4 regions of the Azospirillum sp. TSH58 genome follow, and region 4 is predicted to be linked to each of the others. Evidence: riboswitches for the same ligand, from Rfam matches in the RefSeq annotation. Region 4 holds a riboswitch; each other region holds the start of a gene.
The links. A riboswitch is a leader RNA that binds a small molecule or an ion and turns the genes downstream of it on or off. The one in region 4 is predicted to bind thiamine pyrophosphate.
Positions count from the first base shown of each region.

Region 1: it holds a riboswitch for thiamine pyrophosphate, as region 4 does, so the genes downstream of both, TSH58p_RS25915 (long-chain fatty acid--CoA ligase) here and TSH58p_RS06490 (ABC transporter substrate-binding protein) in region 4, are expected to answer to the same signal.
Region 2: it holds a riboswitch for thiamine pyrophosphate, as region 4 does, so the genes downstream of both, thiO (glycine oxidase ThiO) here and TSH58p_RS06490 (ABC transporter substrate-binding protein) in region 4, are expected to answer to the same signal.
Region 3: it holds a riboswitch for thiamine pyrophosphate, as region 4 does, so the genes downstream of both, thiC (phosphomethylpyrimidine synthase ThiC) here and TSH58p_RS06490 (ABC transporter substrate-binding protein) in region 4, are expected to answer to the same signal.

Region 1 is NZ_CP022367.1:975,635-983,049, reverse strand. It holds gene TSH58p_RS25935 (ABC transporter substrate-binding protein) at 1-343, opposite strand, end outside; gene TSH58p_RS25930 (ABC transporter permease) at 351-1,100, opposite strand; gene TSH58p_RS25925 (ABC transporter ATP-binding protein) at 1,097-1,867, opposite strand; gene TSH58p_RS25920 (acyl-CoA reductase) at 1,878-3,341, opposite strand; gene TSH58p_RS25915 (long-chain fatty acid--CoA ligase) at 3,338-4,417, opposite strand; TPP riboswitch at 4,494-4,623, opposite strand; gene TSH58p_RS25910 (DUF5672 family protein) at 4,751-6,475, shown strand; gene TSH58p_RS25905 (acetylornithine deacetylase/succinyl-diaminopimelate desuccinylase family protein) at 6,492-7,415, opposite strand, start outside.
Region 2 is NZ_CP022366.1:46,459-53,873, forward strand. It holds gene TSH58p_RS18850 (NnrU family protein) at 1-156, opposite strand, end outside; gene TSH58p_RS18855 (hypothetical protein) at 191-664, opposite strand; gene TSH58p_RS18860 (PaaI family thioesterase) at 703-1,146, opposite strand; gene TSH58p_RS18865 (thiazole synthase) at 1,197-1,967, opposite strand; gene thiS (sulfur carrier protein ThiS) at 2,029-2,238, opposite strand; gene thiO (glycine oxidase ThiO) at 2,235-3,419, opposite strand; TPP riboswitch at 3,411-3,514, opposite strand; gene mgtE (magnesium transporter) at 3,561-5,000, opposite strand; gene TSH58p_RS18885 (STAS domain-containing protein) at 5,298-5,600, shown strand; tRNA gene TSH58p_RS18890 (tRNA-Leu) at 5,706-5,792, opposite strand; gene lipB (lipoyl(octanoyl) transferase LipB) at 5,918-6,673, shown strand; gene TSH58p_RS18900 (hypothetical protein) at 6,677-7,186, opposite strand; gene TSH58p_RS18905 (acylphosphatase) at 7,376-7,415, opposite strand, start outside.
Region 3 is NZ_CP022364.1:350,899-358,313, reverse strand. It holds gene sucD (succinate--CoA ligase subunit alpha) at 1-656, shown strand, start outside; gene oxlT (oxalate/formate MFS antiporter) at 1,280-2,629, shown strand; gene TSH58p_RS05225 (hypothetical protein) at 2,734-2,922, opposite strand; TPP riboswitch at 3,112-3,224, shown strand; gene thiC (phosphomethylpyrimidine synthase ThiC) at 3,340-5,181, shown strand; gene oxlT (oxalate/formate MFS antiporter) at 5,291-6,589, opposite strand; gene TSH58p_RS05210 (glycerate kinase) at 6,858-7,415, opposite strand, start outside.
Region 4 is NZ_CP022364.1:612,592-620,006, forward strand. It holds gene TSH58p_RS06470 (hypothetical protein) at 1-244, opposite strand, end outside; gene TSH58p_RS06475 (ABC transporter ATP-binding protein) at 393-1,100, opposite strand; gene TSH58p_RS06480 (ATP-binding cassette domain-containing protein) at 1,100-2,839, opposite strand; gene TSH58p_RS06485 (branched-chain amino acid ABC transporter permease) at 2,832-3,716, opposite strand; gene TSH58p_RS06490 (ABC transporter substrate-binding protein) at 3,724-4,866, opposite strand; TPP riboswitch at 4,936-5,033, opposite strand; gene TSH58p_RS06495 (STAS domain-containing protein) at 5,195-5,572, shown strand; gene TSH58p_RS06500 (DMT family transporter) at 5,580-6,485, opposite strand; gene TSH58p_RS06505 (NAD(P)/FAD-dependent oxidoreductase) at 6,703-7,415, shown strand, end outside.

The DNA of each region.
Region 1 (7,415 bases), on a different replicon from region 4:
ACACCACGTTGAAGACGTTCTGCGGGTAGATGTTGTAGATGGCGATCAGCTTCTCGCCCTTGTCGAGGGCGAGGTAGAAGGAGGCCGGGTCGGTGAAGGCCACGTCGGCCTGACCGGTCAGCATGTTCTGGATGGCCGAGCCGCCGCCGGTCCCCGGCACATAGCCGAGATCGATGCCCTTGGCCTTGAAGAAGCCCTTGTCCGGCTCGGCCAGCAGGTTGGTGATCTCGCTGATCGGCTGGCTCCAGCCCGCCACGGTCACCTTGTCGAGCGCCAGCGCGGGGGAAGACAGGAGCAGGGCGGAAACGGCGACGGCACCCAGGGTGCGCAGGAACCCGAACATCGTGTGATTATCCTTTCCACGGACGGCGCAGCAGCCACCGCTCAAGCCCGGCGGCGGCCTGATAAACGATCATGCCCAGCACCGTGATGACGATGAATAGGGCGAACATCATGGTCGAATCCATCATCCCCTGCGCCGCGATGATCGAGGCGCCCAGCCCCTGCCGGCCCCCGATGAACTCGCCGACGACGGCGCCGACCAGCGCCAGCACCACGGCGACGCGCAGGCCCGCCAGGATCACCGGCAGGCCGGAGGGGATCTTCAGGCGCAGCAGGGTTTGCAGGCGCGTCGCCCGCAGCATCCGGAACAGCTCCCGCTTGTTGGGATCGACCTGTTGAAGGCCGGTCATGGTGTTTTCCAGCAGCGGGAAGAAGCAGATCAGCGCCGTGATGACCACGGTGGAGGTCATGCCGAAGCCGAACCAGACGATGAACAGCGGCCCCAGCGCCAGCTTCGGCACCACCTGGCTGGCGAGGATGTAGGGGTAGAACAGGCGGCGCAGCACCGGCACCTCGGCCAGCAGCACCCCGGCGAGGAAGCCCACGGTGCAGCCGGCGGCGAGGCCCATCGCCATCTCCGCTGTGGTCACCCAGAGGTGCGGCAGCAGATAGCCGCCGGCCAGCCCGTCCCACAGCGTGCGCAGCACCGCCGAGGGCAGCGGCACGACCAGGGCCGACACCCCCGCCGCCCGGCAATAGACCTCCCACCCCGCCAGAAACAGGATAAGCAGCAGGGCGGAGGCGAGGCGGACCCTCACGACGCGCGCTCCAGCGCCACGCCGGGTTCCGCGCCGTCCATGGCGCGGCGAAGCTCCAGGCACAGGGCGTTGAAGCGCGGGCTGTAGCGGACGTCGCGCCCGCGCGGGCGGGCCAGCGGCACCGGCAGGGCGTGGCGCAACCGCCCGCCCTCCATCACCGCCACCCGGTCGGCCAGATAGACCGCCTCCGCGATGTCGTGGGTGACGAACAGCACGGTGGTGCGGTGCCGGGCGCAGAGCTTCAAGAGGTCGTTCTGCAGCTCCTCCCGCGTGATGGCGTCGAGCGCGGCGAAGGGCTCGTCGAGCAGGAGCAGCGGCGGCTCGGTGACCAGCGCGCGGGCCAGCGCGACGCGGCTCTGCTGCCCGCCCGACAACTGGCTGGGGTAGCGCCCCTCGAGTCCGGTCAGGCCGACGAGGTCCAGCAGCTCCTCCGCCTTGCGGCGGTCCGCCGGCTGCGGGCGGCGCGTCAGCGAGACGGGCAGCAGCAGGTTGTCGAGCACCGTCCGCCAGTCCAGCAGCGTCGGCGCCTGGAAGACGAAGCCGACCTGGGCGCCCGGCCCCCGCACCGGCTCCCCCTGGATGCGGACGGTTCCGGTCGAGGGGGCCAGCAGCCCGGCGACCAGCTTCAGCAGGGTCGTCTTGCCGCAGCCGCTGCGCCCGACCAGCGCATGGAACTCGCCCTCCCCGATGGTCCAGTCGATCCGGTCCAGGATGGTGCCGCCGCTCGGGACGCCGTAGCCGGCCTGTTCGATGCTGACGAAGCTCATGGCCGGCGCCTCAATCCGTGTAGGGGGCGAAAGCGTCCGCCGCCCGTTCCGCCGAGCCTTCGATCTCGGTCATGGTGACGAGGTCCAGAAGGTTGAACCGCCCGTCATGGTGCCAGCCCGCCTCCGGTGCGGTCATGCGCCCCAGCGCGCAGAGGCGCGTCACCCCGACCGCCCCCAGCGCCCCGGCCAGCGCGAACAGCTCCTCCGGCGGCGCGGCGATGCCCACGGTCTGAAGGAAGGCGCGGTAGGGCGCAAGCCCCGGCACCGCGTCGGCCAGCCGGTCCACCGCCACAACCGTCACCGTGCGGTTCAGCCCGCAAGGCGACAGCCCGTCCGCCGCGTCGGTGTAGGCGACCGCCCAGCTTCCCGCCGGATCGCCCAGCAGGGCGCGGCCGGGGTCGGCGAAGCCCTTCGTCTCCTCCGCGTTGCGCCAGGACGCGACGCTGCCCGCCTCGCCCATCGACAGGGCGCGGCGCGGGAACTTGCTGCCGATGGCGTCCAGCTCATGCGCCAGAAAGCCGGCGAATTCGCGCGGCGACACCCGACCGCCGCGCTCCACGAAGAAGGTCTGCGGCGAGTAGCAGCCCTGCTGGTCGTAGCGCGCCACGTCGTAGGCCGCCTGCCGGGCCACCGCCCCCGCCTTCCCGGCGTCCAGCGCGGAGCGGGCGACCATGCCGAAGCTGATCTTGTGACCGTAGGGCAGGAAGCGCGTGGTGACCGGCACCCGCGCCCGGATGGCCTCAAGCGCATCGTTGCCGCCATAGGCGACCACCGTGTCGGCGCGGCCCAGCCACGCCCGCTCCGCCGCCTCGTCGCCGCCCTTCCACCAGACGATGGCGATGCAGTCGGCCAGGTCCGGGTCGATCTCCGCCAGGATTTGCGCGAACCAGCCGGCGAACAGCGGCTCGGCGCTCGGCAGCTTGCCGACCGTTCCGGCCTTGACCAGCAGGCCGGAAATCAGGCTCCACAGCGGCAGGCCCGGCACGTTGCCCGCCCAGACATGCAGCAGAAGCTCCGGCCCGAAGGCGCGGGCGAAGCCGCCCTTGGGCATCGGCTGGAAATCGTCGAGCACCGCCGGATTGGCGAAGTCCTCCGCGACGAACTTCCGAAGCTCCGGCCCGCGGAAGGTCTTCAGATAGCCGGTCAGCCCCAGCCGGACCATCTCCGCGTCGTAGCCGGTGACCAGCGGCAGCAGCCGTTCCGCCTTTTGCCGCCACGGGTCGTCGCGGTCGAGCAGCCGGGCGACGGCGCGGTCGATGGCGGCGGCGATCTCGGCGACGGTGCGGCTTTTCAGACAGGCCCGCGCGTTGGTGCGCACCCGCGTTGCCAATTCGGCGACCTGTGCCTCTCTCAGCACCGGCACCGCGACGTCGAGCGTCTCGGCGCCGCGCCGGAAGGTCAGCGTCCGCCAGTCCACCGCGTCGGCGGACAACCCCGGCAGATGCCCGGCGCGCTCCATCAAGCCTACGGTCATGGGGCCCGCGCCGCTCTGAGGAAGTCCTCGACCGCCATGGAGCAGCCCTTGGCGTCCGCCCCGTCCGCCCGGCCCAGAAGCTGGAAGCCGCCGTCCACCTCAACCCCGGCGTCCTCGGTCAGGATGGCCGACGCGCAGTTGAAATGGGCCAGATCGTGATGGACCAGCACGCCGACGCTGCCGCGCGGCACCTCCTGCCCGGTCAGCGGGTTGATGACCCGGCTGCGGATCCAGTGCGGGCCGGACTTCACCGACGGGCAGGTCTCGTTGCCGTCGTCGTAGAACTGGGTGCTCAGCTCCGTCATGCCGTACATGTTGATGCACAGCCGGCGCGGCACGCCGAAAGTGGCGGACAGGCGGCCGTAGAACTCCTCCGCCGCCATCTCCCGCGACTGGCCCTTGAAGCCGCCGGTGTCGAGGATGCGGCTGCCCGCCGGCAGGGCGAAGCGCCGCCCCCGCTCGGCCAGCGCGTCCATCAGATGCACGACGCTGAAGCTCGCCCCCAGCAGGGCATAGGGTTCGCCGGTCGCCTCGGCGCGCGACAGCGCCTCGATCGCCCCGTCCACGTCCAGCCCGGCGTCGGAGACGAAATACCGGCTCTCCGCCGTCCCGAATTCGCTCCTGGCCAGCGCCAGATAATGGGCGAGCGAGGAGTTGGGCATCGCCTGTTCGGTCGGGAACAGGATGCCCATGCGCAGCCGTTCGACGTCCCCCATGAAACGGCGGCGGAAATTGACGGTCATGGAGCGGTCGTAGACCGCCAGCGTCGGGTGGTGGCTCTTGCCCCGCACGCCCTTGGTGGTGCCGCTGGTCATGAAGACGTGCGGGCATTCCTCCGGCGGCCGTCCGCTCAGCGTCAGGTCCTTGAAGGCGCTGATCGGCACGGCGGGCACGTCGCGCCAGCTCTTCACCGTGCGCAGGGTGCGCGCCCGCTGGGTGGCGAAGCGGCGGTAGGGGACGTTGGTCTCGAACTGGTGGGCGAAGACGGCCAGCGCCATGCGGTTGAACGCCTCCTCGTCCGCCTCTCCGGCGGCGATGAAGGCCAGCAGGTCTTCGACAAGTCGGGCTTCGGTCACGTCCGCACACACCTTTTGCAGCGCCAACAAACTGTTGCCGGAGCAAGCGGTGTCTGGATGGAATGGGGGTACGCCGTGCCGCCCTTCAGTCCCGTCCCTACGCCGGTATGACCCGGATCAGGTTCGATGGGTCACCGCGTTGTCCGGATGAAAGCGCCGGACCGGCGGAGTCTCAGCCTCCTAGCGAGGCCCCCCAGGGAACACTTCGCAAGCTAAGGGACCGGCCCCCGCCCGTCAAGGATGACCGGCGCGCCGCCCGTGGCACCCCCACAACCGCCGTGATAGGATCCGCGCCCGCGGGCGGCCGACGCCGGCGGCAGAACGGGGAACGGCATGGTGAGGATCGAGGACTGCACGCTGGTGTTCGCCGACACGGCGAACAACGCCCTGGTCGAACTGGCCATACGGGACAGCCTGTCCGCCTGCCGCTTCTCCAGGGTCCTGCTGCTCTCCGACCGCGACCCGAAGATTCCGGGCGTCGATTTCCACCGCATCGCCCCGATCCACAGCATCGACGACTATTCGGACACCATCAACGTCCGCCTGCGCCGGCTGGTGACGACCGGTCATGTCCTGATCGCGCAGTGGGACGGCTTCGTCGCCGACCCGCGGGCCTGGACGGAGGAGTTCCGCGCCTTCGACTACATCGGCGCCCGCTGGGGCTGGTACGACGACGGCATGACGGTGGGAAACGGCGGCTTCTCCCTGCGCTCCGCCGCCCTGCTCGACCGGCTGCGCGACCTGCCCTTCGAAGCCGGCATCCCCGAGGACCACGTCATCTGCCGGACCGAGCGCCCGGCGCTGGAGAAGGCCGGCATCCGCTTCGCCCCGGAGGCCGTGGCCGACCGCTTCGCCTTCGAACGGACACCGGTGACGGGACCGGCCTTCGGCTTCCACGGCCTGTTCAACTTCGGCAAGGTGCTGGGGGACCGCGCGCTGGAGGAACGGATCGAGGTGATGGACGGTCCGCTTCTCGACAAGCGCGAATACACCGACCTGATGACCGGCCTCGCGCTGTCCGGACGCAAGGCCCCCTTCGCCTCCATGGTCCGCAAGCTGGTGGCGCGGCGGGACGAGACGTTCCTGCGGTCCCAGATCACCGAATGGACCGGCGGCGCGGCGCGGGACTATGTGCTGGCTCTGGCCGATGCCGTGCAGACGACGGCGGCGCCGGGGTCGCGCTGGCCGGCGGTGGCCGCGCCGCAGCGCCGCCAGCCGAAGATCTACGACTGCTTCACCTTCCACAACGAACTCGACCTTCTGGAGCTTCGCTTCCGCGAGCTGTACGACACGGTGGACCAGTTCGTGATCGTCGAGGCCAAGCAGACCTTCGCCGGCGCGCCGAAGCCGCTGCATTTCATGGAGGAACGCAACCGCTTCCTGCCCTTCCTCGACAAGGTGAAGCTGGTCGTCGCCCCCGATTTCCCGGAAACCGACAATCCCTGGGTGCGCGAGCGGGCACAGCGGAACGCCATCGCGCTCGGGCTGGACAAGGTGGAGCCGGACGACATCGTCATCGTCTCCGACGTGGACGAGATCCTGCGCGCCCGCTCCGTCGCGTCGCTGCGCGACAGCACGGCGATGATCGCCGGGTTCCGCGTGCCGCTGTTCTACTTCAAGGTCAACTTCATGAACGTGGAGGGCGAGAACTTCTCGGTCTTTCCCGTCGCCGTCCGCGGGCTGATGGCCCGGATGACCACGCCGCAGCAGATCCGCGAAAGCCGCGGCACGCTGGACCGCTACACCCCCGAGACCCGGCCCGCCTATGTGGACATCCTGCCCCATGCGGGCTGGCATTTCTCCTACATCGGCGACGACGACGCCATCCGGCACAAGATCCAGAGCTTCTCGCACCAGGAACTGAACCGCGACGACATTCTCGACGGCATCGACGTGCCGCGCTTCCTGGCGGAAGGCAGCGACATCTTCAACCGCCCCGGCTACCGCTGGCAGGCCGTGGAGCTGAACGACTACTTCCCGCCGGCCCTGCTGGCCGAGCGCGAACGCTGGGCGGACTTCATCGCCGAGGAGGTCGGCGGCCGGGTCACCTGGAAATAGGCGGCGTTCCTTCCCCTCACACCTCCCGCCGCAGCAGCGAGAGGGCGGCCATCGCCATCACCTGCGCGGAATGCACCATGTCGTCGATCCCCACATACTCGTCCGGCTGGTGGGCGAGGTCGAGGATGCCGGGGCCATAGGCGATGCAGTCCTTCAGATGGCCGACCCGCGCGATGTGCTTCTGGTCGTAGGTGCCGGGGGACACCACCTGCGCCGCCGGGCGGCCCAGCACCGTCTCGATGGCCGCCCCCACCGCCCGCACCACCGGCGCGTCGGCGTCGGTCAGGGTGGGCAGGAAGGCCAGCACCTCGCGCAGCTCGTAATCGAAGCCGGGGCGCTCGCGGCGCAGATCCTCCAGGATGCCGACGATCTCCGCCCGCACCTCCTCCGGGTCCTCCTCGATCAGGTAGCGGCGGTCGATGACCATGCGGCAGCGGTCGGGCACCATCGGGCTGGGCAACCCGCCATGGTCCTCCGGCTGGCCGCCGTGGATGGCGTTGATGTTCAGGGTGGACTGCCGCGCGCCCTCCGGCACCACCGGCATGGCGGTGCGCTTGGCGGCCAGCCGGGGGATCAGCTCCGTCTCGATCCGGTGCAGCACGGCGCCCATGTGGCGCACCGCGCAGTTGCCGAGGAAGGGCATGGAGCCGTGGGCGACGCGGCCCTTCGTCTCGATCTCCGCCCACCAGACGCCGCGGTGGCCGATGCACACGCGGTCCACGTTCAGCGGTTCCGGAATGATGACGTGGTCGACCCGCGGGCGGGAGAAGTGGCCGAGCGTGGCGAGATGCCCGACCCCGCCGTAGCCGCCGGACTCCTCGTCCACCGTGCCGGAGATCTCCAGCGCGCCGGGGAAGGGGATGCCCGCCTCCAGGATTGCCTCGACGGCGATGATCGACGCGGCGATCCCGCCCTTCATGTCGCAGGCGCCGCGGCCATA
Region 2 (7,415 bases), on a different replicon from region 4:
GAAGGCCAGCGCCGAGAGCAGCGAATAGAGGCCGAGATAGGGCTTCTCGCCCAACCGTCCGACCAGCGCCGCGCGCAGCGGCGTGCTGGAAATGCCGAAATGCGTCAGCAGCAGGAACAGCCCCGCGGCGGACAGATGGGCGATGGTGCCGGTCATGCGCGGTCTCCCGGTCGCTTTCCTACAACCCTCGTCAGGCGCCCTTTTCCAGCGTCGTGCCGCTGCAATAGGCCCAATCGTCGCCGTGCAGGCCGAAGAACAGGGCCACCGGCTGCTTGCCGGATCGGTCGATCACCACGCGGAAGCGGTTGCCGGTGCAGGCGCCCGCCGCCTGCTTCTGGTAGGGCAGCTTGACGCTCTTGGATTTCAGGCAGGAATCGGCGGCCTTGGGCGGGTTGGCCGACGCGTCGACGCGCTTGCCGTTCAGCACCATGTAGTAGTTGGTAGCCTGCCCGCCCTTCACCTCGGCCTTCACCTCGATCTTGCCGAATCGGGACTTGTAGAGGCCGGCGTCGGTTTCGCCGTCCGGCGCGCCGGGGGCGATGGCGCGGAAGGACACGGCGCCGCAGGCCGGCGGCTCCTTCTTCTGGGCAAGGGCCGGCTGGGCAAACGCAATGGTGGCGATGCCCGCGATCAACGCGGCACCGAGAAGACGCGACAGCGGCATGCGAACCTCCTGGATCGGACGGAAAAAGTTGGAGCGGGTCAGGCGGGGGCCTGGCAGAACAGGGTCTGCTGCATGATGGCACAGTCCTTCTCCACCCCGCCGTCGAGCATCGAAATCTCGACGCTGGTGACGGTCAGGGTGCGGCCCGGTTTCAACACGCGGGCGCGGGCGATCATCACCTCGCCCTTGGCCGGCGACATCAGGTTGACCTTGAACTCCACCGCCAGAACCTCGCTGCCCGCCGGCATCAGCGTGTAGCCGGCGTAGCCCCCGGCGTTGTCGGCCAGCGTGCTGACCATGCCCGCGTGGAAGAAGCCGTGCTGCTGCGTCAGGTCGGCGCGGAACGGCAGGCGCATCTCGCAGAAGCCGGGCTCCAGCCGCGTCAGCTCGATCCCCAGCGTCTTGCAGATCGGCTGGCGTTCGAAGCCGGCGCGGCAGCGCGCCTCCCAGTCGGGATCGCGCGGTTCGAAGGTCTTGGCCACGTCTCGGGTCTCTCTGATCGTTTTCGGGCGGCCCCTACCCTGCGCCAGCCTTACGTTCCGATCAAGCCGAGCTGCGGGCTCGACGCCTCCGCGAAGGCGCGTTTCGGCATGCGCCCGGCCAGACGGGCCGACCGCCCCGCCGCCACCGCGTCGCGCATCGCCGCCGCCATGCGCACCGGATCGCGCGCCTTCGACACGGCGGTGTTCAGCAGGACGGCGGCGCAGCCCAGCTCCATCGCCAGGGCGGCGTCCGACGCCGTGCCGATCCCGGCGTCCAGAACCACCGGCACCGGGCTGCGCGCGCAGATCGTCTCGATGGCGTGCGGGTTGCGGATGCCCAGCCCCGAACCGATGAAGGCGCCCAGCGGCATCACCGCCGCAGCACCCAGGTCGGCCAGCTTGCGGCAGGTCACCGGATCGTCGTTGCAGTAGGGCAGAACGGTGAAGCCGTCGGCCACCAGCTCCTCGGTCGCGCGCAGCAGTTCCTCGACGTCGGGATAGAGCAGTTCGCGGTCGCCGATGACCTCCAGCTTGATCCAATCCACGCCCAGCGCCTCGCGGGCGAGCTGCGCGGTCAGCACCGCCTCCTTGGCGGTCAGGCAGCCGGCGGTGTTGGGCAGCAGCCCGGCGCGGTCGCCGATGACGTCGACGAGGCTTTCCGAATAGCCGTCCAGGCTGATCCGCCGGATGGCCAGCGTGACCAGTTCGCTGCCGCTGGCCTCCAGCGCGTCGAGCATGACCTGCTGGTTCGGGTAGCCGGCGGTGCCGAGAAACAGGCGCGAGCGGAACTCACGGCCCGCTATGGTGAGCGTGTCGTTCATGGATGTTTCCTTGGATGTCGGACCCGCGCTTCGGCGGGTGGGAAGCTCAACCGCCCTGCGCTCAACCACCTTGGACGGGGCGGATGATCTCCAGGGCGTCGCCCGCGGACAGCGGCGTCTCGTCCCAGCGGCGGGACGGCAGGACGGCGCCGTTCAGAGCGACGGCGACCCCGCGCGTGCCCGCGGCGATGCCGCGTTCGGCCAGCAGGGCGGCGACGGTGGGGGCGGCGAGATCCTCCTCCCGCCCATTGACGCGGATGCGGACGCTCATGCCGCGGCCCCCTTGGGCTGGGCGAAGCGGTCGAGCGCGAAGGGACGGATCACCGGATCGGTCTCCCCGGTCAGGACCAGCCGCGCCACCGAATCCGCGGTCACCGGGGTCAGCAGGATGCCGTTGCGGTGGTGCCCGGTGGCGTAGACCAGCCCCTCCACCTCCGAGAGGCCGAGGATCGGGGCGTCGTCGCGGGTGCCCGGGCGGAAACCGGCCCAGGCTTCCTCAATGGGCAGCTCGGCGATGCCCGGCAGGGCGCGCCACGCCCCTTCCAGCAGGGCGAACTGGCCCCCGGCGGTCAGCCGGTCGTCGAAGCCCCGCTCCTCCGTCGTGGCGCCGACCAGCAGCCGCCCGTCCAGCCGCGGGATCAGGTAGGTGCCGGGGGTCCACACCACGTGGCGCAGCAGCGGCAGCCGGGCGTCCATGCGCAGGCAGAGCATCTGCCCCTTCACAGGGCGCACCGGCGGGCGCACCGCCGGGGACAGCCCGTCGATCCAGCCCGACCACGCCCCGGCGGCCAGAATCACCCGGTCGGCCTCGAAAAGCCGGTCACCGACCTGGACGCCGACGGCACGGCCGCCGCGGATCTCGATGCGGCTGACCTCGGCGTACTCGTGCACCACGGCGCCGGCCCGCAGGGCGGCGGCGTGCAGGGCGGCGGCGACCTTGCGGTTGTCCACCTGATGGTCGCCGGCGCAGAACAGCGCGCCGGCCACGCCCGGCTGGAGGTAGGGCTCGCGCCGCCGCACCTCCGCCCCGCTCAGCCATTCCACCGGCAGGCCGAGCTTGCTCTGGAACTCGTGCAGGAAGCGTACCTTGGCCGCGTCGTCGGCGTTCAGCGCGATGACCATCGTGCCTTCGTCGCGCAGGTCCACCGCCAGGCCGGAGGCGGCCTCCAGCTCCGCCGCGAAGGCGGGCCACAAATCCTGGGAGGCGCGGGTCAGCGGCAGAAGGCTCTCTTCGCCGGGTTCGGTCTCCACGCAGGCGGCGAGCATGCCGCCCGCGGCGTGGCTGGCGCCCCGGCCGGCAGCGCCACGGTCGAAGACCTCGACCCGGCAGCCGGCGGCGGCCAGCCTCCAGGCGATGGACAGGCCGATCACCCCCGCGCCGACCACGGCGACGGTGGGTTTTGCGGACCCGGAATGGGCGGACTCAGAATGAAATAAGGGCGCGGATACCATGCGGCGGCTCCCTTCGCTGGCATTATCCAGACAGGTTCGATGGGTGTGATCTCAGCCGCGCGAGCGCATCCCGCACGGCACCCCAGCCAATGCCCGGATCATCCGGAAGAGAGCCGCCTTTGGCAAGCCCCTTTTCGTTGGTCACAGCAACAAAAGCGACGCCAGCCCCAGGAAGGACAGGAACCCGATGACGTCGGTCATCGTGGTCAGAAAGACCGAACTCGCCACCGCCGGGTCGACGCCCATCCGGTCCAGACCGATGGGGATCAGCACCCCGCACAGCCCGGCGACGAACAGGTTGATGACCATGGCGCAGCCGATCACCAGCCCGATCATCGGCTCGAACCACGTCGCGGCGATGGCCCCCACCAGCGTGGCGAAGACGGCGCCGTTGAGAAGCCCGACCAGCACCTCCTTGCCGACCACGCGGGGGGCATTGGACGACGACAGCTCGCGCGTCGCCAGGGCGCGCACCGCCACGGTCAGCGTCTGGGTCCCGGCGTTGCCGCCCATCGAGGCGGTGATCGGCATCAGCACGGCCAGCGCCACGATCTGCTCGATGGTCGCCTCGAACAGCGAGATGACGCCCGCCGCCGCGAAGGCGGTGAACAGGTTCAGCCCAAGCCAGGAAATGCGCGAGCGCGAGGTTTCCAGAACCGAGCGGTAGATCGAGGTGTCGCCGACGCCGCCGAGCTTGCCGATGTCGTCCTCGGCCTCCTCGTCGATGATGTGGACCACGTCGTCGACGGTGATGACGCCGATCAGCCGACCGCCGGCGTCCACCACGGGCGCGGAAACCAGAGCGTACTGGCGGAACAGGTTCGCCACCTCCTCCTGGTCCATGGTGGCGGGGATGGTGTCCACCTCCTCCGTCACCAGATCGGCGATGCGGACCGACCGCTTCTGGCGCAGCAGGCGCGACAGCGGCACCGCCCCGACCACCCGGTGCATGGGATCGACGACGAAGATGTCGTAGAAATCCTCCGGCAGCTCGTCGGTGGCGGCGCGGACATAGTCGATGGTCTTGCCGACCGTCCAGAACTGCGGCACCGCCACCAGATCGCGCTGCATCAGGCGACCGGCGGTGTATTCGTCGTAGGTCAGGTTCTCCTGGACCAGCGCGCGGTCGGCGGCCGGCAGATTCTCCAGAACCTCGCGCCGGGTGTCCTCGTCCAGGTCCTCGATGACGTCGACGGCGTCGTCGGTGTCCAGTTCCGCGACGGCGGCGGCCAGCTCCTTCGGCTCGAACAGCTCGACGATCTCCTCGCGGAGATCGTGGTTGAGGTAGCTCAGCACCTCGCCGTCGAAGTCGGGGCGCAGGACGCCGACCAGCGCCTCGCGGTCGTCGTGGCCGAGCTGCTCGATCAGGTCCGCGACGTCGGCGGGGTGCAGCTTGTCCAGTTCGGCGCGCAGCTCGTCGCGCCGTCCGGCGTGCAGCCGTTCGACGACCTCCTCGACGAACTCCGGCTCCACACCATAGGCGCGCTCCTCCTCGTCGTCCTCGCGGGGCGGGTCGGGGCGTTCGGCCGGGTGCGGCACATCGTCCTGGATACGATCCGGTTCCTGGCGGTCGGTGTGCATGGCGGCACCCTCCCTTCACGATGGCAATGCGGCGTGACGGCATGGTCCTGCGATCGGCCGACCATGGCGCACCGGCGTTTGCGGGTTGGTGGGGAGCCCTCGCGGGTTCCCGCCGGGGCGACCACCGAATATAGGTGTGCCGCCGTTTTGTCCAGCCCGGCGGGCCATTCCGGGGCGTCCGGCCCTGCGCGCAATTGCTTGCGTGGGCTTCACAATTCGTGCACCCATAATGCGCGCGGGGCTTTTGACCTCGCGCAGCCCGAGAAGAACCGACACCACCGGCCAGCGGATGTGACGATGGAGTACGCCTACACCGACATCGACGGTCAGGAGGGGATCATGCTGTCGGGGCGTTTCACCTACGACGACAGCCGCAAGTTCCACGACCTGCTGGCGGACTGGGACATCGGCGCGCGGCCCGAGGTGCGGCTGGACCTGCGCTACATGACCTTTCTCGACTCCGCGGCGATCGGCATGCTGTTCGTCCTCGCCAACCGCTGCCGCGACGCCAAGGGGCTGGTGACGGTGCACAACGCGCAGCCCTACATCGTGCAGACCATGCGCCGCGTCGCGCTCGACCAGTATGTGGAGTTCCGCTGAAGGGAAGCGGCCCGGAGAGGGCGGCCCGAAAACGAAAAAGCCCGCTGTGGTCCGATGGACCGGCGGGCTTTTCGTTTGTTTGCCAGATCCCCCGTTTCGGGGGGATGGTGCGGTCGAGAAGACTCGAACTTCCACGGCATCTCTGCCACAGCGACCTCAACGCTGCGCGTCTACCAATTCCGCCACGACCGCACAAGGCTGGTAGAACCGACGAAGGAATTGCTCCCGTCATCGGGTGGAGCGGGGGAATAGCAGATCCCCGACGGCCGATCAAGCGGCGTCTCGCGTTTTCCGACAAGAAAGTTCATAACGTCGGCATGACCGACCTCACCGCCCCCCTTCCGCCCTCCGCCGACGCCATTGGCGATGCCGTTCCCGCCGCCGCTGCCGCCCCTGCGCGGGCGGTGGAGTGGCGCATCAGCGACACGCCGGTCCCCTACCCCGACGCGCTGGCCGAGATGGAGGCGCGCGTCGAGGCCATCCGCGCCGGCACCGCGCCGGAGCTGGTCTGGCTGCTGGAGCATCCGCCCCTCTACACCGCCGGCACCAGCGCGCGGGAGGAGGACCTGCTGGAGCCGGGCCGCTTCCCCGTCTATCAGGCCGGGCGCGGCGGGCAGTTCACCTACCATGGGCCGGGGCAGCGCGTGGCCTATGTGATGCTGGACCTGAAGACGCGCGGCGCCGACATCCGCGCCTTCGTCCAGGATTTGGAGGAGTGGCTGATCCGCACGCTGGCCGCCTTCAACATCCGCGGCGAGCGGCGGGAGGGCCGGGTCGGCATCTGGGTGGACAAGGGGCCCTACGGCGGCGCCCCCGGCCAGGAGGACAAGATCGCCGCGATCGGCGTGCGGGTGCGCCGCTGGGTCAGCTTCCACGGCGTCGCCCTGAACGTCGAGCCGGACCTGTCCCACTTCGCCGGCATCGTCCCCTGCGGCATCAGCGAGCATGGGGTGACCTCCATCGTGGCGCTCGGCCATCTCGTCGCCATGGAGGATGTGGACGCCGCCCTGATGGCCAGCTTCGCGGAGGTCTTCGGCGGTGCCGTCGGGGGCGGCGGGCCGGAGGAGGAATGACCCCTACCGCTTCGGCGCCCCGCCGGCCTGCGCGTCGTTGAGGACGCGCAGATCCTCGTTGGTGATCGACACGATGGTGCAGCCGGTGCTGTCGCCGTTGCGGAACAGATAGATCAGCTTGCGGTTCGCCTGCTTCTTCGGGTCGTGCAGGTTCAGCCCGTGGCCGAAGGCGACGCCCAGAACCTCGCCCTTGAAGATGGCGCGGTAGCGCATGGGCATCTGCTCCCGGAACTGGCGGGCGGCGCAGGCCTTGCTCAGCTCCTTCTCGAAGGTCCCGGCATGCCGCCAGTCCTGGGTGGAGCGGATCGTCACCCATTGCGGCGGCAGCGGGAACTGGACCACCGGCGGCGACAGCGGCAGGTCGTAGCCGCCGGGCGGCACCGGCGGCATGTGCCCCGGCTCCGTCCGGTCGAGCGGCCCCCTGGCCCAGGCGGTTCCGCTCGCCAGCGCGCCGAGCGACAGGAGGGCGCCGCACAGGAGCCGGAGCGCTGATTCTGGCCTCTTGCCGCTCATCCTGACCCGCTTGCCCCCTCCCTAACCCTCCCCCGCTGCGCAGGGGAGGGGACTGCCGCCGCTCCGCGAATATCTCCCTCCCCTGCGCAGCGGGGGAGGGCCGGGGTGGGGGCAAGGCGATGCATCCCCTCATCCACACCCGACAGCCTAGCCCCGCATGGCTAACAGAACGCTAACCATCCCCAGCCGTCACAGCGTCGGGCGCTGCTCGAAGCCCCCCGGGCCGGGA
Region 3 (7,415 bases), 260 kb from region 4:
CGCCGCCCTTCGCGGCGGACGCCATCCTGGAGGCGATCGACGCCGAGATCCCGCTGGTGGTGTGCATCACCGAGGGCATCCCGGTGCTCGACATGGTGCGCGTCAAGCGGGCGCTGGGCAACTCCAAGACCCGGCTGATCGGGCCGAACTGCCCGGGCATCATCACGCCCGACGAGTGCAAGATCGGCATCATGCCCGGCCACATCCACAAGCGCGGCAAGATCGGCATCGTCTCGCGCTCGGGCACGCTGACCTACGAGGCGGTGGCGCAGACCACCGCGACGGGGCTCGGCCAGACGACCTGCATCGGCATCGGCGGCGACCCGGTCAACGGGACCAACTTCGTGGACAGCCTGGAGCTGTTCCTGAAGGACCCGGAGACCGAGGGCATCATCATGATCGGTGAGATCGGCGGCGACGCCGAGGTCAAGGGCGCGGAGTTCATCCGCGACTCCGGGACCAGGAAGCCGGTCGTCGGCTTCATCGCCGGGCGCACCGCGCCTCCGGGCCGCCGCATGGGCCATGCCGGCGCGGTGATCTCCGGCGGCAACGACACCGCGGACTTCAAGATCGAGTTCATGAAGTCCGTCGGCATCGCCGTCGCCGACAGCCCCGCGAGCCTGGGTTCCACCATGCTCAAGGTCTTCAAGGGCTGATCCGTTTTCGTCGCTGTGGTGTTCCCCCGAAGTGACTGGCCGCGCCGGCAACGGCGCGGCTTTCTTTTTTGTGTATTTGGCGGGGCGAGTGGCCGTTTCCGCAATGTGGAAAGCCGCCGAAGAGGCATTGCGTCGAGTGGTCAGACCAGTCATCTTGGTCTTGCACAGGGTGCTTCACCCTTTGTATCGGGCGGGTTGTTGCTCTGCATTTATGCGAGCCTCTCGAAATCACTGGCCGTGCTGGAAACAGCACGGCCATTTTTTTCCTTATCTCACGTAAGGCACCGGACAGAACGGCGTTTGGGCGGAAGGGAAGGGCATCGGACCCTGCCGGTCGTCGGGTTTTCGAAGGCCCGAAAATTTTTTGGATGAAAAGCGCGACACGTCAAAAGTTCGTGTTGCCAACAATAATATCTCTGGCATACCATATGCCGTATCTGGAGCGCCAAGAACGCAGGGACGGCGTGACCGGCTCTCCAGCTCATCATTGAACCATGACTCACATCGGCACGGAACAAGGCCGCCCATGACGCGGCGATGCGGACGCTCGTTCAAGCGCCGTCTCGGCCGCCCAAGGGGACCCTCATGCCCGGTATCAAAGCGTCGCAATCCCACGGGAGGGAATGATGGTTGGATCGACAGAATCCCAGAGGCCAGCTTTTAACAGTTCCGGCGGCTCGCAGGCGCCCATCTCCGACGGCGCGCGCTGGATGCAGATCGTCGTCGGCATCGTCTGCATGGTGGCCGCGGCCAACATCCAGTATGCATGGACGCTGTTCGTGCCGGAAATCCAGGCCACCCATGGCTGGACCCGCGCCTCGATCCAGACCGCCTTCACCGTCTTCGTCGTCGTCCAGACCTGGCTGACCCCCATCGAAGGCTACTTCATCGACCGTTACGGCCCCCGCGCCATCGTCGCCTTCGGCGGCGTGATGACCGGCCTCTCCTGGATCATCGACAGCTACGCCGGCTCGCTCGGCATGCTCTATGTCGGTTCGGCCATCGGCGGCATCGGCGTCGGCTGCGTCTACGCCACCTGCGTCAACAGTGCCCTGAAGTGGTTCCCGGACAAGCGCGGCCTCGCCGTCGGCCTGACCGCGGGCGGCTACGGCGCCGGCTCGGCCGTGACGATCCTGCCGATCGCCAACATGATTCACTCCTCGGGCTATCAGGCGACCTTCTTCTGGTTCGGCCTGCTGCAGGGCACGATCATCATCATCGCCGCCTTCTTCCTGCGCGCCCCGCAGAAGGATCAGGTGAAGGCCTCGACCAAGGTCCTGCAGTCCCGCCGCGACTACACGCTGAAGGAAGCGCTGCAGACGCCGGTCTTCTGGGTCATGATGGTCATGTTCATCTGCACCGTGTCCGGCGGTCTGATGGCGGTGGCCCAGCTCGGCGTGATCGCCCACGATCTGGGCGTGAAGGAAGCCCCGATCAGCCTGTTCGGCATCACCATGGCGGCTCTGCCCTTCGCGCTGATGCTCGACCGCGTGATGAACGGCATCTCCCGTCCGCTGTTCGGCTTCGTCTCCGACCACATCGGCCGTGAAGCGACGATGTTCATCGCCTTCACCTTCGAAGGCCTCGGCATCCTGATGCTCAGCCGCTTCGGCCACGACCCGATCATGTTCCTGATCCTGTCGGGTCTGGTGTTCCTGGCCTGGGGCGAAGTGTACAGCCTGTTCAGCGCGACCTCGGCGGACACCTTCGGCACCAAGCATGCGGCGAAGATCTACGGCGTGCTCTACTGCGCCAAGGGCGTCGCGGCCCTGCTGGTCCCGCTGGGCAACCTGCTGATGGAAGCCACCGGCACCTGGGCGACCGTGCTCTACATCTGCGCCACCATGGACCTCATCGCAGCCTTCTGCGCCATCGCGGTCCTGCGGCCCATGCTGCGCAAGCACCATGCCCGCAACGCAGAACTCGCCGCCCAGCAGGGTGCGGGGGGGCTGGCGGTGCAGCCCGGCCACTGATCGGCCCGCAAAGTCGTCTCAGGTTTCGTATCTCGGGCGCTTTATCTCGGAAGACTTCATCTCGGACTATGGCCGCCGCGCGCACCCCGCGCGGCGGCCTTCTTTCATTCCAGGAAGAAGGGACGGTTGTGGCCTTCGCCGGACTGGTTGAAGCGGTCCGACGACCAGAGGCCGTCCGGCTGCCCGTCCTGCGGATCGGCGTTCCACTCGTCGTCCTCCCGCATCAGCAGGGTGAGGCCGTGGCCCATCAGGCCGGCCAGGGCGACGAAGGCGATCATCTGGGATTCGAGCATGGGACGGGCTCCGGGCACTCGGGAGGGGGCTTTGTTTCTTGTTGTGATGCAGCATAGCGGCCCGGCTCAGGCTGCGCAATAGGATTTTGTATACCAGATAATGGATACCAGAGTCGCGCCAATTGCATCCGTGGGGTGGAATTCGCCGTGAATAGCGTTGACGTGGGTGGGGCGGATCGTTCAGCATGGCGACGTTCCAAGGGGAGCCCCATAACACGGGGCTGAGATGATGCCGTAAGGCGCCGAACCCTTTGAACCTGATCCGGGTCGTACCGGCGTAGGGACAGGAACAAACGGGCCACGGTCACGCGCATCCCATCGCGCACCCCTCCATGGGGACCGCTCCGGTCGTCCGTTCTGCCGCTCCGTCACACCCGGGTCTCCAACGATCCTATGTGCGATGGAGATCCACAGCAGATGCCCGACTCACTTCCCCCCGCTTCCCAAAAGCCCGCGCCCTCCGACCATTTCTCGGTGACGACCGGCCCGCTGCCGTCGTCCAGCAAGGTCCATGTGGCGGGGGAGCGCTTCCCCGACCTGCGCGTGGCCATGCGCGACATCCATGTCGGCGGCGGCGAGCCGCCGGTGCGCGTCTACGACACCTCCGGCCCCTACAGCGACCCCGCCGTGCAGACCGACATCCGCCGCGGCCTGGCGGAGCTGCGCCGCTCCTGGATCGAGGCGCGCGGCGACGTGGAGGCCTATGAGGGCCGCGAGGTCCGTCCGGAGGACGACGGGCTGCGCGCCGGCGAGACGCGCGCCGTGCCCGTCTTCGACCGCGCCGGGCGCCGTCCGCTGCGCGGCAAGCCGGGCCGGGCGGTCACGCAGATGGCCTACGCCCGCGCCGGCATCGTCACGCCGGAGATGGAGTACATCGCCGTCCGCGAGAATCTGGGCCGCCAGCGGCTGGCCGAGGCGGCGGCGCGGGACGGCGACGACTTCGGCGCCTCCATCCCCGACCATGTGACCCCGGAGTTCGTCCGCGACGAGGTGGCGCGCGGGCGGGCGATCATCCCGTCCAACATCAACCACCCCGAATCGGAGCCGATGATCATCGGCCGCAACTTTCTCACCAAGATCAACGCGAACATCGGCAACTCCGCCGTCGCCTCCTCGGTGGGGGAGGAGGTGGACAAGATGGTCTGGTCGATCCGCTGGGGCGCGGACACCGTGATGGACCTGTCCACCGGCCGCAACATCCACACCACCCGCGAATGGATCCTGCGCAACAGCCCGGTCCCCATCGGCACCGTGCCGATCTACCAGGCCCTGGAGAAGGTCGGCGGCAAGGCCGAGGACCTGACCTGGGAGATCTTCCGCGACACGCTGATCGAGCAGGCGGAGCAGGGGGTGGATTATTTCACCATCCACGCCGGCATCCGTCTGGCGCACATCCCGCTGACCGCCAAGCGCACCACCGGCATCGTGTCGCGCGGCGGCTCGATCATGGCGAAATGGTGCCTGTCCCACCACCGCGAGAGCTTCCTCTACGAGCGGTTCGAGGAGATCTGCGAGATCATGAAGGCATACGACGTCGCCTTCTCGCTGGGTGACGGGCTGCGCCCCGGCTCCATCGCCGACGCCAACGACGCCGCCCAGTTCGCCGAGCTGGAGACGTTGGGCGAACTGACCAAGATCGCCTGGAAGCACGACGTGCAGGTGATGATCGAGGGGCCGGGCCATGTGCCCATGCACAAGATCAAGGCCAACGTCGACAAGCAGCTGGCGCTGTGCGGCGAGGCGCCCTTCTACACGCTCGGGCCGCTGACCACCGACATCGCCCCGGGCTACGACCACATCACCAGCGCCATCGGCGCCGCCATGATCGGCTGGTTCGGCACGGCGATGCTCTGCTACGTCACGCCGAAGGAGCATCTCGGGCTGCCGGACCGCGACGACGTGAAGGTGGGCGTGGTCACCTACAAGATCGCCGCCCACGCCGCCGACCTCGCCAAGGGCCATCCCGGCGCCCAGGAGCGGGACGACGCCCTGTCGCGCGCCCGCTTCGAGTTCCGCTGGCGCGACCAGTTCCACCTGTCGCTCGACCCGGAGACGGCGGAGCGCTTCCACGACCAGACCCTGCCGGCGGAGGGGGCGAAGGTCGCGCATTTCTGTTCGATGTGCGGGCCGAAGTTCTGCTCGATGAAGATCACGCAGGAGGTGCGGGAATACGCCAACTCCGGCATGGCCGAGATGTCGGAGAGCTTCCGCGCCAAGGGCGGGGAGATCTATCTGGAGGAGGGGCAGGCGGCGGAGTAACAACTGAATCGAAAAGGGGACGCCCTTGCGGGCGCCCCCTCGCTTCGGCTCCTTCCCCGGCGGGGGGTGGGGAAGTGAGCGTCAGGACATGGCCGTCACGCTTTGGCCGTTACGCTTTGGCCGTCACGCGCCGGCCGCCCGGCGCGCCGTGCGATTCGGCGGCCATGCGGTTGCGCATCGGGCGCAGGACGAACAGGGCCAGCACGGCGGCCAGCGCGTTGACCGCGGCCGCCAGCAGGAAGACGGCGTGCCAGCTTCCCGTCGCGTCGGCGATGATGTTGGCGAAGGGGATCAGCAGCGCCGCCGTGCCCTTGGCGGTGTAGAGCAGCCCGGCGTTGCTCGCCGCGAACTTCGAGCCGAAGGTGTCGGCGCAGCAGGCCGGGAACAGGCTGTAGATCTCGCCCCAGGCGAAGAAGACCAGACCGGTCAGCAGCACGAAGGCCACCGGGTCGCGGCCGTAGAGGCTGAGCGCGACGATGCCGACCGCCTCGATGGCGAAGGCGATGAACATGGTGTTCTCGCGCCCGATGTGGTCGGACACCCAGCCGAAGAAGGGGCGGGTCAGCCCGTTCAGCACCCGGTCGATCGACAGGGCGAAGGTCAGGGCGGGCAGGGTCAGTCCGAGGATGCTGACCGGGGCGTGGGCCAGCCCGAAATCCTGGGCGATCGGGCCGAGCTGCGCCGTCGCCATCAGCCCGCCGCCGGCCACCATCACGAACATGGCGTACATGACCCAGAAGACCGGGGTGCGGACCATCTGGCTCGGCGTGTACTGCCGCTGCGCGGGCGGGGCGGCGAAGCCGCCGCGGGCGATGGGAGCGGAGGGCGGCGCCACCAGCAGCCAGGCGAGCGCGAAGACGACCAGCCCCTGGCCCAGCCCGAAGGCCATGAAGGTCGCCTCGTAGCCCGAGGTCTCGATCATCGTGGCGATCGGCACCACCGTCAGGGCGGAGCCGGCGCCGAAGCCCGCCGCGGTGATTCCGGCGGCCAGACCGCGCCGGTCGGGAAACCATTTCAGCGCGTTGCCCACGCAGGTGCCGTAGACGGCGCCCGCCCCGATGCCGCCGATGGCCGCCGCGACGTAGAGCACGAGCAGCGAGTCCGCCACCGCGTTCAGCGCCCAGGAGGCGGCGCAGAGCACCGAGCCGAACAGCACGACGATCCGCGGGCCGAAGCGGTCGACGAACCAGCCCTCGACGGGCACCAGCCATGTTTCGGTGACGATGAAGATGGTGAAGGCCACCTGGATGGCCGCACGGCCCCAGCCGTGCTTGTCGTCGATGGGTTCGACGAAGAGGGTCCACCCGTACTGGAGATTGGCGATCATCGACATGCAGATGACGCCGGCAAGCAACTGCATCCAACGCCCGCCGACTGGCAGGGCGCTCCGCGCACCGGTTTGGCGCATATGGTTCCTCCCGGATGGTCCGCTTTCTCGTTCTTGTCCTGGCGCGCGCGGGGTGCGTTCGGTGCCCGACCGCTTCGCTTTATCCTTCGAACGGGGCAATCCGGTTGCATGCCTGTGGCATGCCAGACGCCATATTCGTGATGCCTTGACGGTGAGTGTGGCGGATAATCCGTGGAGTCATCAACAAATTTTCGTGAGCGGGCGCCGCCCTGGCCATAAGTGATATATTAAGTTGGCCGGCGGCGCCCGCCCCGGCCTCAGATGTCGCTCACAGGACCAGAACCGCCCGGAAGTCGTTGACGTTGGTCAGGGTCGGCCCGGTCACCAGCAGGTCGCCGAGCGCGCTGAAGAAGCTGTAGCCGTCGTTGTCGGCCAGCCGCTCCTTGGCGTTGACGCCGGCCTCGGCGGCGCGGGCCAGCGTGTCGGGGGCGAGCAGGGCGCCGGCGTTGTCCTCCGTCCCGTCGATGCCGTCGGTGTCGGCGGCCAGCGCGTGGACGCCCTTCATCCCGTCCAGCGCCACGGTCAGGGCCAGCAGGAATTCGGCGTTGCGGCCGCCGCGACCCTTGCCGCGCACGGTCACCGTGGTCTCGCCGCCGGACAGCAGGACGCAGGGCTTGGCCGCCGGCTGGTCATGCTCGACGATCTGGCGGGCGATGCCGGCATGGACGAGCGCGACCTCCCGCGACTCGCCCTCCAGCGCGTTGCCGAGGATGACCGGGGTGACGCCGGCCTTGCGGGCGACCTCCGCCGCGCGCTCCAGCGCCATCTGCGGGGTGGCGACGAGGATCGTGCTGACGCGCTCCAGCCGCGGGTCGCCGGGCTTCGG
Region 4 (7,415 bases):
CCCATCCGTCCTCAAGCTCGGCCGGGCCGGTCTTCTCGGTCGGATCGGCGGCGGCCGGAGCCGACGGCGCCGACGGAGCGACGGTGCGGGGCGCCGGCGCCGGTCCGGAGGATGGGGCGGGGTAATACATGGTCGGCGGGTTGACGGGGACCAGCTCCGCCACCTGCGCCCCATCGGCATGGGCGGCGGCGGCGCCCAGCAGAAGAAGGGAGGAGAGTGCAGCAGCGACGGCTTTGTCCAACATGGCAGAGGTAATCCTTACGGGCAGGGCGACGCCGGAAGCTAGCCCCGCCATTTGGGATCGGCAAGCGCAAGACGAGAAAGTCACGACAAAGATCCCGGCCTGTTGCCGCAATGCCGAATTGCGTCCGGCGCCACCCTGCGACCGCGGATCAGCCCCCCAGAAAGGCGTCGCGCAGCGCGTCGGCGGGAAGGCTTTCCACCGGCCCGTCATGCACCGCCCGGCCAAGATGCAGCAGGACGACGCGCCCGGCGGCGGACAGGGCGCGGGCGGCGCTCTGCTCGGCGACCAGCACCGTGGTTCCCGCGGCGGCGATGGCGCGGACGGCGGCGAAGACCTCCCCGGCCAGCTTGGGCGACAGGCCGAGCGACGGCTCGTCGAGCAGCAGGACGCGCGGGCGGCCCATCAGCGCGCGGCCCACCGCCAGCATCTGCTGCTGTCCGCCGGACAGCCGCCACGCCCGCTCCCCGGCCTTCCCCTCCAGCGCCGGGAACAGGGCGAAGACGCGCTCCAGGTCACTGGCGCGCTCGGTGCGGCCAAGCCAGCTCGCCACCTCCAGATTGTCGCGCACGCTCATGCCGGGGAAGACGCGCCGGCCTTCCGGCACATAGCCCAGGCCGCGGCGCACCCGCCGTTCCGGGGCCAGGGCGCCGATCTCCTCCCCGGCCAGCCAGACCCGCCCGCCGGTCGCCGGGACGAGGCCGAGGATGGCCTTCAGCAGCGTCGACTTGCCCGCCCCGTTGGCGCCGAGCAGGGCCACCGCTTCCCCCGCCGCCACGGACAGCGACAGGCGGTCCACCGCCACCGCCCCGCCATAGCCGGCGGTCAGCCCCTCGACCCGCAGCAGGGGCTCTCCCATCACGCCCCCTCCCCCAGATAGGCGGCGACCACGGCGGGGTCGGTGCGCACGCCCTCCGGCGGGCCGGCGTAGAGCGGACGCCCCTGGTCCAGGCACAGCACATGGCCGGCGAGCGGCAGCAGGAAGCCCATGTCGTGCTCCACCACCAGCAGCGCGGTGCCGGTGGCGGCGATGGCGCGCAGGTGACCGGCCAGTTCCGCCTTCTCCCCGTCGGTCAGCCCCGCCGCCGGTTCGTCGAGCAGCAGGACGGCCGGCTGGCGGGCCAGCGCGCGGGCCAGCTCCACCCGGCGGCGCAGCGCCGCCGGCAGGCCGGCGCAGGGCCTTGCAGCCAAGTCCGCCGCGCCCAGCCGCTCCAGCGCCCACAGGGCGTGGGCCTCGGCCTGGGCGATCGAGCCGTCGCGCTCCAGCCGCGCTGCGGCCACGGCGGCCAGGACGCTGGCGCCCTCCGGCAGGCTGACCGCCTGGAAGGTGCGGGCGATCCCGGCGCGGGCGATGCGGTCGGGCCTTTTCCCCGCCAGATCCGTCCCGCCCATCAGCACGCGCCCGCCGTCCGGCGCCTCAACGCCGGAGATCAGGTTGACCAACGTCGTCTTGCCGGAGCCGTTGGGGCCGATCAGCCCGGTGATGGTCCCGGCCTCCAGCGTCAGCGACACGCCGTCCACCGCCCGCACCCCGCCGAAGCCCTTGGTCAGCCCCTCCACCCGCAGCAGAGGACCCGTCGGGATGGCCGTTTCCGGCGGCGCTGCGGGCGTCGGCAAGGGGACTGGACGGGCCGGGAACAGCCGGTCGAGCAGCCCGGTCAGCCCATGCGGCGCCAACACGATGGTGGCGAGCAGAGCCACGCCGTAGACGATCAGATAGCTGCGCTCCAGGAAGCGGAACCACTCCGGCAGGTGGAGCAGCAGCACCGCCCCCAGGATCGCCCCGGCCACCCGCCCCCGCCCGCCGACCACGGCGATGGTCAGCACGGAGACCATGATCGGGAATTCCAGCACCTCCGGCGAGACGACGCGCTGGGTGTGCACGGCCAGCGCCCCGGCCGCCCCGGCATAGACGGCGCTCAGCGCGAAGGCGGCCAGCCGCAGCCCGCCGACGTCCAGACCCAGCGTGCCGGCGGCCAGCGGGTCGTCGCGCACCAGCGTCAGCGCCCGCCCCCAGCGCCCGCGTGCCAGCCTCCAGGCCAGCAGCCCGCCCAGCGCCACGAAGCCCCAGACCACCGCCGCCAGCGGCAGGCCGCGCGGCACCGCCCAGCCGAACAGGACGATTCCCGGCACCCCCGGCAGGCCGTTGGCGCCGCCGGTCAGACCGGGGCTGTTGACCGCCAGCAGATGGACGACCTGCGCGATGCCCAGCGTCGCCAGGGCGAAATAGTGTGACTCCAGCCTCAGCACCGGCAGCCCGACCAGCAGGGCCAGCAGCAGCGGCACCAGCAGCGACACCGGGAAGGTCGCCGCGAAGCCGAACCCCCACTGGCTGCCCAGGATGCCGGTGGCGTAGGCCCCGATCCCGAAGAAGGCGCCATGGGCCAGCGACAGCGCACCCCCCAGCCCGAACACGATCTGGAAGCCGATGGCGGCCAGCGCGTACACCCCCGCCACGGTCAGCACGCGCAGCCCGTACGGCGACGCGTACAGCAGAGCGTACGCCACCAGAACCGCAACCCCGATCCCCTCCCCCGCCCAGCGGGGGAGGGTCAGGGTGGGGGCCAGCGCCCGCCACTTGCGCACGCCCCTAAGCACGGCGCCGCGCCGCCTCGCCAAACAGCCCCTGCGGGCGGGCGACCAGGATGACCAGCAGCGTCGCATAGAGCAGCCCCAGCGCCACCGGATAGGACAGCACCGACGACACCCCCACCTCGAACAGAGCGATCAGCAGCGCGCCGGCCACTGCTCCGGGAACCGAGCCCCAGCCGCCGATGGTCACGGCGATGTAGGCCTTGAGGATCAGGTCGCCGCCCGCCGTGGGCGTGACGAAGTAGCGGTTGGCGAGCAGCAGCCCCGCCGCCCCGGCGAAGGCGGTGCCCAGCGCGAAGGTGACCAGGATCATCGCCGTCACCGGCACGCCGCAGGCCCGCGCCATCTCCGGGTCCTGGGCCGTGGCGCGCAGGCGGCGGCCAAGCTGGGTCCGCCCGAACAGCCACTGCTGCCCGGCGATCAGCAGCGCCGCCACGGCGATGATGGCCAGCGACTGCTCCGCCACCACCAGCCCGCCGATGTCGAGCGTCCCCCCGCTCAGCAGCGGCGGTGCCGCCCGCGGCTCCGGCCCGAACAGGACGGAAGCGCCGTTCTGCAGGATGATTCCCGCCGCGATGGTGCTGATGAAGACCGCCACCGGCGGGCGGCGGCGCAGCGGCAGATAGGCCGCCGCCGCCAGCAGAAGCCCCAGCCCGGCCATCAGCACCAGCACCACCGGCAGCAGGAGCAGCCCGGGCAGCGGCAGATAAGCCGGCAGATGCGGTGCCAGCGCCACGGCGAGCAGCCCGCCGGCCATCACGAGGTCGCCCTGCGCGAAATTCACCGCCGCGGTGGCGTTCAGCACCAGCACGAAGCCGAGCGCGACCAGCGCATAGGCCGCGCCCAGAGCCAGGCCGTTGACGAGGAGCTGCAGGGTGATCAAGACCCCCTCACCTCACCACGCCGGTCACGTTGTCGTACCGCTTGGCGATCGCCGGCACGCGCGAGGCGCCGTCGTAGCAGACGATCACGGCGGAATGCGCCATGTTGCCCTTGCCGTCCGACCGGTAGGTCATGGCGAGCCCCTGGTGGGTCCCGGCGGACAGCGCCTTGCGCACCGCCTCCGCGTTCCCCGCGCCGTCCTGCACCGCCGCCAGCACCATGCGGATGCCGTCATACTGGCCGAGCGCGAAGGCATCCGGCTCCGCGTTGAAGGCGGCGCGGTAGGCGGCGGTGAAGGCCTCCACCTCCGGGCTGCCGCCGGAGATCGGCGAGGCCGCCGTCTCGGCGCAGACGCCCTTCAGTTCGGCCGGTTCCAGAAGCGCCGCGGTGCTCGGCTGGTGCATGGCGGAGCCGGCGACGATCGGCACGGCCACCCCGTTGGCCGCCGCCTGCCGGATGAACAGGGCGGTCGGGCCGGAATGCAGGTGCAGCACCAGCACATCGGGCTTGGCCGCCAGCGCCTTGGTCAGGACGGGCAGCAGATCCTTGGCGGCGGGGTCCACCCCCTCCTCGAACACCGGCTCGACGCCGAGCTTTTTGAAGGCCTGCTCCAGATGGGCCTTGCCGCTCTGCCCGTAGGCGGTCGTCTGGTAGATCACCGCCGGACGCTTCTTGCCAAGCTCCTCCGCCACATAGCGGGCATGGGCCTCCTTGGTCACGGCGTCGCCGGGGAAGAAGCGGAAGACCCACGGGTTGCCCTGCTCGGTGATGCTCGCCGTGCCCGACACGGTGACCAGCGGAATGCCGTAGTCCTGGGCCAGCGGCAGCATCGCCAGCATCTGCGTGCCCAGCATGCTGGCCGCCACCGCCGTGACCTTGCCGCCCGCCGCGCGCTCCAGCGCCGTGACCGCGGCCTCCGGCGAGGTGCCGGTGTCGATGACCTCCGACCGCACCGCCACACCCGCGGGCGCGTCCTTCAGCGCCAGGACGGCGCCGTTGCGCTGGCTCGTGCCCTCCAGCGACAGGAAGCCGGTCAGCGGCACCAGCACCGGAATCGAGGCCTCGCCGGCCCGCGCCGCGCCCGGCGGGAGCGACGCCGCGAAGACCGCCGAAATAGCCGTTGCCGAGAGGATGGAAAGGAAGCGCCGCATCAATGTGTCTCCTCCTGCCCGGCGGGGAACCGCGCGAGGACGAGGAGGCCAGGGGAATGGCGGCGGCACAGCCTCGAACGCTTGGCTCCCTTCGCTGGCATGACCCAGATCAGGTTCGATGGGTGTGGTCTCAGCCCGCCTTGCGGCAGGCACCCCAGCCGTTCGTGTGCACAGTGTGAGCCCGGCGCCCGGCTGTCAAGCGGCGGCCCGGCGCCTTTTCACAATTTTGCAACGCAGCAGACACGAGAGAGTCGCGCTTCCCGTGGTTCCTTCCGCCGCTCCCGGCCCGCGCCGGACCGTCGCCCCACCAGGAAAGTCGTCACGAAGGATGCGGCCCACTCCGTCGCACAGCACTGTCACCCTGCACCCCTTCGCCACGCCGCAGGGCGGATGCGGGCTGCGCGCCGTCCTGTCGGGGCGGATCGACCACGCCGCCCTGCCCGGCCTGACGCCCCTGCTCCGCCGCGTCGCGGACGCGCGGGCCGTGACCCTGCGCGTCGATCTGGGGCGGGTGGAGTTCCTCGATTCCTGCGGCATCGGCATTCTGCTGGCGCTCCGCAACGCCGTGCTCGACCGCGGCGGCGCCATCGCCTTCGACAATCACCCGCCGCGGATCCGGCGCGTGCTGGAGCGCAGCCGGATCGTCGTCCTGACGGACGCTCCGCGCGTCATGGATGGTTGCCCGGCGCTTCCCGCCGCCGCCTGACCCGTCGTCAGCCGCCGCGGCGCCGCGTTTCCCGATAGAGGATGTAGAGCCCGCTGGCGATGATGATCCCCGCGCCCGCCAGCACGGTGGGGGTCGGCACGTCGCCGAAGACCAGGAAGCCGAGCAGGGTCGCCCAGATCATCCCCGTGTATTCGAAGGGCGCCACCACCGCGGCGCGGCCGAGGCGGAAGGCCTGGGTCATCAGCACCTGCGCCGCCCCGCCCAGCGTGCCGACCAGAAGCATCAGCCCGAGGTCGAACCCGCCCGGCTGCACCCAGTCGGGAATCGCCGCCACCCCGCTCACCACCGTCGTGGTCAGCAACAGATAGACGACGATGGCCGTGTTGCTCTCCGTCCGCGACAGGCCGCGCACCGCGATCATCGCCAGCGCGTAGAAGAAGGCCGCGGCCACGCCGACGACGATCGGCAGGAGCGGCGCGTCGGCCTCCGGTCGGGCCATCACCACCACCCCGCCGAAGCCGACCAGCACCGCCGCCCAGCGCCGCCAGCCCACCGGCTCGCCGAGCAGCGGCATCGACAGCGCCGTGATGAACAGCGGCCCGGCGAAGCTCAGCACATAGACCTCGGCCAGCGGCAGATGCTTGAAGGCGTAGAAGAAGCAGCCCATCGACAGCAGCCCGGCCAGCGAGCGGAAGACGTGGGCGAAGGGCCGCCGGGTGCGCATCCCGCCCCAGCCGCCGCGCGCCACCGAAATGCCGCCGACCAGGACAACCGCCACCACCGACCGCGCGAACATGAGCTGCGCCACCGGATACCCACCGCTCAGATACTTGATGAGCGTGTCCATGCCCGCGAACAGGAAGATGGCCAGCAGGAAGCAGCCGATGGCACGGCGGGTGTCATCCTTGCTTTCGGCGGGGGCAACGGCGGGCAGGGCGGCGGCTTGGGTCATGATTGCACAGTATATGAGCAACCCGAACCCTGCCCAATGCCGCAACCGCAGGTCTGGCCCGCGCCGCACCGCCCGGACGGGAGGCCGGCGTTTCACGCTTCGTGAATCGCCGGGCGGGCGTTTGGCGAAGCGAATCCGGCCTTTCGCGGATCGGCGCTGGCCCCGTCCGATGCTTTGGACAGTCTGGCGGGCGTCCCCATCACCGCAAGGGTCCGCCATGCTCCTGTCAAAGCCGATGCCCCAATCGCTCCGCATCCTCGTCGGCGTCTCGCCCTGGATCGCCTTCGGCGCTCTGCAGCCGGCGGGCCATCCGGCGGCCGCGCTGGCGGCGCTGCTGCTCAGCCTGACGCTCTGCGCGCACGACTGGCGAGGCGGTTCGCTGAAGGCGCCGGAACTGGTCGCCGCCGCGTTCTTCGCCGCGCTGCTCCTCAGCGGGCCGCTGGAACATATGGGGGTGGTCGTCCATCTCGCGCTGGCCGGCATGGCCTTCGCCTCGCTCGCGCTGGGCCGCCCCTTCACCCTGCCCTACGCCCGCGAGACGACGCCTCCCGGCCTGTGGCACCTGCCGCAGTTCGTCGCCGTCAACAAGGCGGTCACCGCGTTGTGGGGGATGGTCTTCCTGGCCGGGGCCGCCGGCTTCGCCGTCGCCACCGAGGTCGGCGTCGCCGCCTCCGCGCTCGCCACGCTGGCCGGTCTGCTGGCGAACCGCCGTCTGCCGGACTGGCTGGTCAACCGGGCCGTCGCCCACCGGCTGGCCGAGCGGGAGCCTCACCGCTGGCCGGCGCCCGCCGTCCTTGGACACAAGGATGGTGTCGTCGTCGTGGGCGCCGGCATCGGCGGGCTGACCGCGGCGGCCCTGCTGGCGGAGGCCGGAGTCCGCGTCACCGTCCTGGAGGCGCACGACCGTCCGGGCGGCTTTTGCTCCTCCTG